2 linked regions of the Planctomyces sp. SH-PL14 genome follow. The protein of the gene in region 1 binds, or shares a complex with, the protein of each later gene. Links are inferred from orthologs where the notes say so. Each region holds a gene or a part of one and is shown in the gene's direction. Other genes may lie near its edges.

Region 1 (4,447 bases):
CTGTTCGAGGCGATCGCCGTCCCGCCGCAGAACCTGCACGAGTTCATCGTCCTGGCGCAGCGGGTCCTCCAGAAGTACGAGGTGACCGCCTCGCTCTTCGCCCATGCCGCCTCGGGACAGATCCACCTGCGGCCGTTCCTCCCGACTCCCCGTCCTGAGGACGCGGCGCGGCTCGAGAGCCTGGTCGGCGAGCTGTACGAGATCGTCTTCCAGTTCCACGGCACGGTGAGCGGCGAGCACGGCGATGGTCTGGCCCGGACGTCCTTCCTGCGGGCGCAGTATGGACCGTTCTACCGCGTGATGCAGCTGGTGAAGGAGATCTTCGATCCCCACACGCTGCTGAACCCCGGCAAGATCATCAGCGACGATCCGCGGACGACGATGCGGGACCTCCGCCCGCTGGAGCCGCGCGTCGGGGGAGAGCCGGTCGAACTGCAGCTCTCCTGGTCCCTGCCGGTCGCGACCGAGGCGGCCGACCGCTGCAACGGCTGCGGCCAATGCCGGACCCAGGACCCGGCCCTGCGGATGTGTCCCTTCTTCCGGCTCGATTCGCTGGAGGAGGCGGCCCCCCGCTCGAAGGCGAATGTCGTCCGCAACTTCCTCACCGGGAACCTCGCGGCCCGGGACCTGGAGTCCGAGGAGGCGCTCAGGCTGGCGCGGCAGTGCTTCAACTGCAAGCAGTGCCAGATCGAGTGTCCCAGCCAGGTCGACATCCCGCACCTGATGCTGGAGACGCGGGCCGCCTACGTCGAGGCGAACGGCTTCACCCGGGAAGAATGGATCCAGGCCAAGGCCCATTCGTTCGGCCCGCTCGGTTCGACCCTGGCGCCGCTCGCGAACTGGGGCCTCAACAACGGCGGCGTCCGCTGGCTGATGGAGAAGATTCTCGGCATCTCGCGGCATCGGAAGCTCCCGCCGTTTGCCCGGCGGACGTTCCTGCGGCAGGTCCGCCGGACGTACTCGCGGCGGGACCTGGCGGCGGGGACCGGCGCGAACCGGCCGGTCGTCTACTTCGCGGACCACTTCGCCAACTACCACGACCCGGACCTCGGACGGGCGTTCATCGAGATCCTGCGGCACAACGGCCACACCGTCTATGTCCCCGGGGGGCAGACGACGACCGGCCTGGCGATGATCTCGGCCGGCGACCTCGACGGCGCCCGCGAGCTGGCGGAGGAGAACATCCGCGAGCTCGCCGAACTGGCCCGCGAAGGGCTGCCGATTGTCTGCACCGAGCCCTCGGCGGTCGTCTGCCTGACACAGGAATACCCGCTGCTGGTCGACCATCCGGACGTCAAGACGGTCGCCTCGCAGGTGATCGAAGCGGGGGCGTTCCTCCAGCAACTCCGCGCCGCCGGAAAACTCCGGACCGACTTCCAGCCGCTGCATCTCTCGGCCGCTTACCACACTCCCTGCCATCTCCGGGCGCTCGAACGGGGCACCCCGTTTGCGGACCTCCTGTCCGAGATCCCTGGCCTGACGCTGAAGCGGATTGAGGCCGGCTGCAGCGGGATGGCGGGCGCGTTCGGGCTGACGAAGGCGAACTTCAAGACATCGCTCGCGATCGGCCAGCGGCTGATCGAGCGGATGCAGCACGACGACATCCTGATCGGCCTCACGGAGTGCGGGAGCTGCAAGGTCCAGATGGAGCAGGGGACCAGCCGGCCGACGATCCACCCCATCAAGATCCTGGCCCTCGCCTACGGCCTGATGCCTGAGCTGCGGCGGCTGATCCGGCCGAACAAGCGGCGGCTGATGACGTCGTAGGGGAGGCGGTAGGCTTAAGGCGGAAGGCTGAAGGTAGAGGGGATGAGCCCTATCGGCGCTCCGTCGACCGTGTCGCCTGAACTGATACTTGATACCTGGCACCTGATACTTCTTCCGTCTCCATGCCCTCGACCCTTCTGTTCTTCGCCCGCGCTCGTGACCTCGCCGGGACGGATCGCGCTCGACTGGAGGGCCCGCCTCCGGCGACGGTTGGCGAGCTGCGGCGGGTGTTGCTCGACCGCTATCCGGCCCTGGCGCCGATCGCGCCGCATCTGCTGATCGCGGTCAATCAGGCGTACGCCCAGGACCCGGATTCGATTCCCGACGGGGCGGAGATCGCGGTCTTTCCTCCGGTGAGCGGAGGCTGATCATGCTCGTCGGGATTCTCTCCGACAGCCACGGTCACGTAGAACGCACGCAGGCCGCGGTGCAGGTCCTGACCGCCGCGGGGGCGGAGGTCCTGATCCACTGCGGAGACTTGGCCGATCCCGAGATCGTCCGGGTTTGCGGCGTCCGGCCGCTGTACTACGTCCTCGGGAACCATGACTCCGATCTCGTGCCATCGCTGGAAGAAGCGGCTCGCGGCGTTGGAGGCCAGTCGCTGGGGCTGGGAGGAGTCATTGAACTGGGAGGCAAGCGGATCGGCGTCACGCACGGCCACCTGACGCGGGAGCGGAAGCAGGTCGAAGCGCTGCGGCCCGACTACCTTCTCTCGGGGCACACGCACGCGGCGATCGACCTCGTCGTCGACGGCATCCGCCGCATCAACCCCGGCGCCCTCTTTCGCGCCAGTGAGTTCACCGTGGCCACGCTCGACCTCGACGAGGACCGCGTCCAGTTCCACAGCGTCGCGCGGTAGCGCCTCTCCCATCTGTGTTCATCCGTGTTCATCTGTGGCGAAAGAATCTGATCAGCCACAGATCAACACAGATTCACACAGATGAAGGCAGCCGTGGTGCGAGTTCATTCCTCGTACCCGAGGTCGAGCCATCGTTCCCGGACGACTTTCCATTCGCCGTTCTCGAGGTGCATCTGGAATCCCCAGGTTGAGGAGTAGCCCGCGCCGCCGGGGCCGGTGAGCGTGACGGTCGCGTCGGAGCCCCGGACGAAGGCGGCGACGAGCTCCGGGTCGACCGGGCGGGAGTTGTGCCAGAGGGGCCAGTCGACGTCCTCGAACTTCGCCGGACGGTCCGACGACGAGGCCCGCTTGAGCCCGGCCGCGTCCGCTTTGTGAATGAGCAGCACATAGTTCCGCGCCGCCTGGACCGCCGGGTGCGCGAGGTCGATGCGGGTTCCGGTCGCGGCCCGGACTTCTTCATCGATCGCACCGGCGCTCCGCAGATACTCCGCTGCCTCCTTCGCATGGCCGTCGACTGCGCGGACGAGGGCCGTCGTTCCGTAGGCCCGCGACTTTGTGTTCAGGTCCGCTCCCGCCTCGACGAGAATTTTGAGGATGTCGACGCGGTTCTCCCGGGCCTGCTCCATCAGAGGGGTGGAACCATCCTCGTCGGTCGCATTGGGATCGGCCCCGTGGGCGAGCATCAGCCGGGCGACCGCCGCCGACTTGGCCTGCGAGAGAGGAGGCTTGTCTCTCGTCCCGAACGCCTTGTCCAGTTTCAGGCCCCGGTCGAGCAGCCGCTCAGCCGCCGCGATGTCGTCCGCCTTGAGGGCCTCATCGAACTGTTTCGCCCACTTCCGCTGGGCCTCGGAACTGTTCCGGTAGGCGGTCAACATCCCCCAGGCGACGAGCTGGGTAGCGACGAGAAAGAAGAGGCTGCCGAAGATGTGACTCCGCACCGAACCGCGGAGGCTTTTCTCGGCGTCTTCGGCCTTCCCGCTCACGATCTGGATCCGCTCCAGGTTCCGGGCGCTCTTCGTCACGAGTCCCTGGACCTCGGCCGAGTAGGGGCCGATCGCCACCACCTCGTGCCCGGCCGTCACGCACTTCTCCGCCAGGACCGGGACGTAGGTCTCGGGATCGGCCTCGCCGGGGGTGAGCCAGGCGCAGTCCTTGGGGGAGATCATCCGCCAGTCGTGCCGACGGGAATCGTCGGATGATGAGAGGGCCTGCATCATCCGGCCAAAGCCGCTGAGGGCCTTGAAGCCCGAGCAGTCCTCCCACGCGGTCTGCTCGACGAGCCGCTTCGCGCGTCCGCGGACCCCCGGGCCGCCATTGCGGACGTCGTCATAGGAGAGGCTCGTCAGGTCGGGGAAGCCGAAGAGGGCGATCTCGCCGTTGTCGTCCTGGACGAACGCCTGCGTCACGCCGATGCCGGCGAAGTCGACCACCTTCGAGGTCGAGGTCGATCCGCTCTTAGAGCTCTTCTGCGTCACCATCCGGTAGATTTCGTACTCGTAGAACGCGCACTCCTTTCCGGTGAGCGGGGCCAGGATCGGCTCGCCGTGGAGGGCGATCCGGCCCGCGGCGGCTTCAAGCTGGCCGTCCATCGGCGCGAGGCCGTCGAGATGCCGGCGGATCGCCGCGGCGGACTTCCGGATGGACCAGGCGTTCTGCAGCGCCCCGATGCACAGCCAGATCACGAGGGCGGCGACGAAGCTGGCCACCCACACCCAGGGGGGATCGACTGTCTGCTGGAACCACTGGTGATAGAGGGCCGTGAGCCCGCTCAGGAGGGCGAGACTGAGAAAACAACCGGGCTTCATGACCGATCCGCTGCCG
Region 2 (4,310 bases), 5.0 Mb from region 1 along the record:
TCGGTCTTCACGCCGGCGTCCTTGAGGAGCTCCTGGCAGCCTGCCGGGGTGCAGGGGAGGAATCGCGGCCGTCCCTGGACCATCAGGCCGACGTTCTCCGGATGAAAGCAGTCGACGTCTTTCACCGGGAGGACAGCGTCGAGAATCCGCAGTTCGTCGATCTGCTTCGGCAGCGGGAGCTGGACCAGAATGCCGTGGACAGTCGGGTCCGCGTTGAGTTTCTGGACGTGGTCCAGGAGTTCGGCGGTCGTCAGGGTGGTCGGGAAGCGGTGGAGCGTGCTGAGGATTCCCGCCTTGGTGCAGTCGAGCTGCTTGTTCTTCACATAGACCGCGCTGGCGGGATCCTCTCCGACCAGGACCGCCGCCAGATGCGGCTGGACGCCGGTCTCTTCGCGAAATCGGGCGACCCGGGCCGTCAGTTCCGACCGCAGGCGCGTCGCCAGCGACTTTCCGTCAATCATTCGCGCAGACATGTCCTGTTCGCTCCTCCCTCGGGCTCCTCATCTTGGCAGATTCGACCGGGGGATGGGAGCGGACGCGACCAGGGTGGTCCGGTTTCCCAACCGCGATCCCGGAAACCACTTGGGATGCCCCTCCTCCCGGCGCGACGGTCGGTCGTCGGGGTGGAAAGCCGAAGTGACTCCAGAGAAACCCGATTTGCTCTCTACCTGGGGCAGTGGTACGATTCGAGAGGCCATCACGTCCGTACAGAGCGACGGCCGTGGAGCAGGAACTGCGGTCATGGAAATTCGAAATCCCGCTGTCGATTTCGCGTTCACCGTCGGGAACGTGGGCGGGGTGACGGTCCGCATCAGCTACTTCTTCCCGCTGCTGATCGCGGTCTGCGTGCTGCGGCTGGGAGTTCCACTGGGGCTGACGGTCTCCGGAATCCTGTTCGTCAGCGTTCTGATCCACGAGTTCGCCCACATCTGGGGGGCGCGAGCGACCGGCGGGACCGGAGATGAGATCCTCCTGTGGCCGCTGGGCGGTCTGGCGATGGTCCGGACGGCCAATACCCTCAAGTCCAAGCTGATCACCACGCTGATGGGCCCGGCCTCGAACCTGGCCCTGTGCCTGGCCTGTGCCCCGGCGACTTCCCGGGCCGGCGCGTTTCCGCAGATCTTCAATCCGCTGGAGCTTCCCTCGGTCGCCCTGGCGCAGAACTGGGGGATGGCGGTCCAGATTCTCGCTTTCTCGCTGAACTGGACGCTGTTCCTGATCAACCTGCTCCCGATCCTCCCGTTCGACGGCGGGGCGGTGGCCCTGGCCTTCTGGGAGCAGCGGCGGCCGGTCCTTGAAGCCCGCAGCCGGGCGATCATTCTGAGCCTCTTCGGCGGCGTGGTGGTGGCGTTCGTCGGGCTGTGGCGGGATTCGACGAGCCTCGTGACGCTCTCGACCTTCATGCTGTTCCTGAACCTGAACGACTTTTACCAGACCCGGATCCGGCAGGTGGTCCAGAGCGACATGGACCAGGACGCCGGATTCATGGGCTACGACTTCTCGCAGGGGTACACGAGCCTTGAGAAGGGCTTTTCTGATACGGACGACGATCTGACGCCTCCCCCCGCCCCAGCCTCCTCGAACGCCAAGGACGAGAAGCGGCGACAGCGCGAGGCGGAAGAGCGGGCGGCCAACGAGAAGCGGCTCGATGAGCTCCTCGAGAAGGTCCACAACCACGGGATGAACTCGTTGTCGGAGGAGGAACGTCGCTTCCTCCAGCAGGCGAGCACCCGGTACCGCCGCTCCTGATCCCGTTCCGCCCGCACGTTGCGCGTACGCGAGGACCGTGTTGTCGCCGCCTTCTCCCGTTCTTGAGCTGACCCGCGAGGCGATCGACTACACACGTCTGACCGAGCAGGTCCGTTGCCACTCCGCGGGGGCGGTCGTCCTGTTCCTCGGGACGGTCCGGGAGATAACCGGCGACCGCCGGACCCTCGCTCTCGACTATGACGCTTATCCGGAGATGGCTCTCGGACAGATGGGTGTGCTGGCGGAGGAGGCGGCGGGCCGCTGGCCTCTGCAGCGGGTCGGGATCGTGCATCGCCTGGGTCATCTGGAGCTGGGGGATATCAGCATCGCGGTGGCCCTGAGCACGCCGCACCGCGCGGCGTCTTTCGAGGCGGGGGCGTGGCTGCTGGACCGTCTGAAAGCGACGGTGCCGATCTGGAAGAAGGAGAACTGGGACGACGGATCGACGGAGTGGGTCCATCCGACTCCGGCGGCACCGCGAGAAGCGGGCTGAACCTCGTCCCTGCCGGCACGACTCTGTTCCCTCAAACCCAACGTGCCACGGCAGCCTGGGGTCAAGGGGCCAAAGAAACAACACAGGCCCCCTTGCCGCCGGAGGCGCTTCCATGAGGAACCGTGGTGAGCGACGGATATCCGCTTTGTGGAGGCAGCTATGAGGACTCCCTCAACGCTCACCGCCCGCTTTGCAGTCCCTGCGGGTTGGTGAGGGGCATCCGGCACCGTGTCCGCGTTTGGACACTCACTCCTTCAGACATCTCTCGACGAGAGGGCCTCCGGCGGGCAAGAGGGCGTTGCCCCCTTGCATCCCCCACCAGGGGTACCCCCTGGACCCTGGTGAGTCGGCAACGCTGGGGGCGCATCGGACAACCGACGGCTTGAAGCCCACCACCGCCAAACAGATGCGTCCGCCTACTCTTCTCCGATATACTCACCCAAGACCGCCACAAATGGAGAGGACCCCATGCAAGACCCCCGTTCCGATGCCCGTTCCACCCCCGGATCCGTGGAGCGACTGCGGCACGAGTTCGACAAATGGCTCGAAACGGCGTGGTCTCAAGGCGAACGGGCGATGGACGCCATCGGAATCCGGAAGTCCGCGACCCCGGCCGTCGACGTCATTGAGACGCCGGACGCAATCGTCGTCCTGGTCGACATTCCGGGACTGGCGGCAGACCAGATCGAGCTGACGCTCACCGGCCACATGCTCACCCTGAACGGGAAGCATCCGGAACTGGAATCGGGACAGGTCCACCTCAACGAACGCCCGCACGGGCTGTTCAAGCGATCGATCCCCCTCCCCTCGACCGTCGACGCCGACACGATCATCGCGGACAGCAAGAACGGCGTCCTGCGGATCACCGTACAGAAGATCCCGACGCAGAAGGCCCGCCGGATCGAGATCACCGGGTAACTCTTCGCTCCGATTCGTGCCGTCGGATTCATTCGCGATCAGCGACCACGTCGCTCCGGCGGGTTGGCGCCCGGCACGTGGAGGCGCGTCCCGCCCGGTCCTGAGAATGACCATCCCATGCGGAAGTCCTTCCGAATCGCCATTGCGGTTCTCCTGACCGGACTCGCCGAAGGACTGCCGGTCCAGGCCGAGGGACCGGCCGGCGCGAAGGAGATTCCGCAACTGCTGCGCGACCTCGCCTCGGACGCCCGCCAGGTGCGGACCGAGGCCGAGCAGGCGCTGCTGAAACGGGGGACCGAACTCCTCGACGAGCTTCCTCCTCCCGACCTGATCCGAAGCCCGAGCGCCCGGGAAGCGGTCGAACGGATCCGCCGCGAGCTGGAAGAGAAGGCGGCACGGGAATCGATCGCCCCGAGCTCCATCCGCCTCAACGGTACAAAGACACTCGGCGCCTGGGCCGACGAGATCGCGCGGCAGTCGGGAAACCGACTCCACGTGCCTTCGAAGCAGGCAGGCGAATCGACCACGCTCGACCTCCCTGCCCTGCCTTTCTGGACGGCGCTGCACCGGGCCGGCTGGAAGCTGGACTACGAGCAGGCGGGCGGGCTTCCGGACCTGCTGCCAAACGCGTCGGCGGAGCCCGCTCCTGCGGACCGGCGGGGGCTGTTCCGGGTCGAGGGACGCGCGAGCCGCAAGGAGGAGGTCGTGCAGGTCCGGGTCGACTTTGTGGGCGAGCCGCGGATCCGCCCGCTCTACGCCACCTTTGCCGACGCAGACATTTCCCTCTCCCGCGAGAAGACCGAGAGCCGCCCCGTCTCGACCGACGCCCGCCGGGAGGTTCCGCTCTCCGGGCGCAGTCCTGGCTCGGTCACGATTCCGCTGATCTTTCCTGAGGGAGACGCGGCCCGGCTCACAGGACGGTTCGTCGTCAAGGCCGCGGCCCGCCCGCTGCCGATCGCTTTCGAGGGGCTGCACCGGAACGAGCGGATTGCCCGCCGTCGCGGCGGTGTCACCGTGACGCACCTGCGGACCCGCGCGGCCCCCGGCGGGGAGGTCGCAATCCGCATCAGCGTCGTCTACGACCACGGCGGGCCGGAGTTCGAATCGCACCGCCTGTGGCTTTATCACAACGAGGCGTGGCTGGAGACGC

The links. Proteins that work in one complex are often made in the same cells at the same time.
Region 2: the proteins of moaD (region 1) and VT03_RS04780 are in contact, whole or in part, in a crystal structure (PDB 1FMA), measured with the Escherichia coli proteins. The link is inferred for Planctomyces sp. SH-PL14 from one-to-one orthologs.

What each region holds. Positions count from the first base shown.
Region 1 is NZ_CP011270.1:6,174,991-6,179,437, forward strand. Bases 541-3,512 are described here. They hold moaD (molybdopterin converting factor subunit 1), read left to right. Parts: upstream 541-1,889; coding sequence 1,890-2,135; downstream 2,136-3,512. Other genes in these bases: VT03_RS23635 (anaerobic glycerol-3-phosphate dehydrogenase subunit C), read left to right, coding at 541-1,767; VT03_RS23645 (metallophosphoesterase family protein), read left to right, coding at 2,138-2,626; VT03_RS23650 (ankyrin repeat domain-containing protein), read right to left, coding at 2,731-3,512. Also shown: more of VT03_RS23635, read left to right, coding at 1-540; more of VT03_RS23650, read right to left, coding at 3,513-4,431. UniProt on the Escherichia coli protein: Involved in sulfur transfer in the conversion of molybdopterin precursor Z to molybdopterin.
Region 2 is NZ_CP011270.1:1,205,236-1,209,545, forward strand. Bases 681-3,515 are described here. They hold VT03_RS04780 (molybdenum cofactor biosynthesis protein MoaE), read left to right. Parts: upstream 681-1,789; coding sequence 1,790-2,242; downstream 2,243-3,515. Other genes in these bases: VT03_RS04775 (site-2 protease family protein), read left to right, coding at 742-1,749; VT03_RS04785 (Hsp20/alpha crystallin family protein), read left to right, coding at 2,711-3,160; VT03_RS04790 (hypothetical protein), read left to right, coding at 3,278-3,515. Also shown: VT03_RS04770 (bifunctional 5,10-methylenetetrahydrofolate dehydrogenase/5,10-methenyltetrahydrofolate cyclohydrolase), read right to left, coding at 1-473; more of VT03_RS04790, read left to right, coding at 3,516-4,310. UniProt on the Escherichia coli protein: Converts molybdopterin precursor Z to molybdopterin. This requires the incorporation of two sulfur atoms into precursor Z to generate a dithiolene group. The sulfur is provided by MoaD.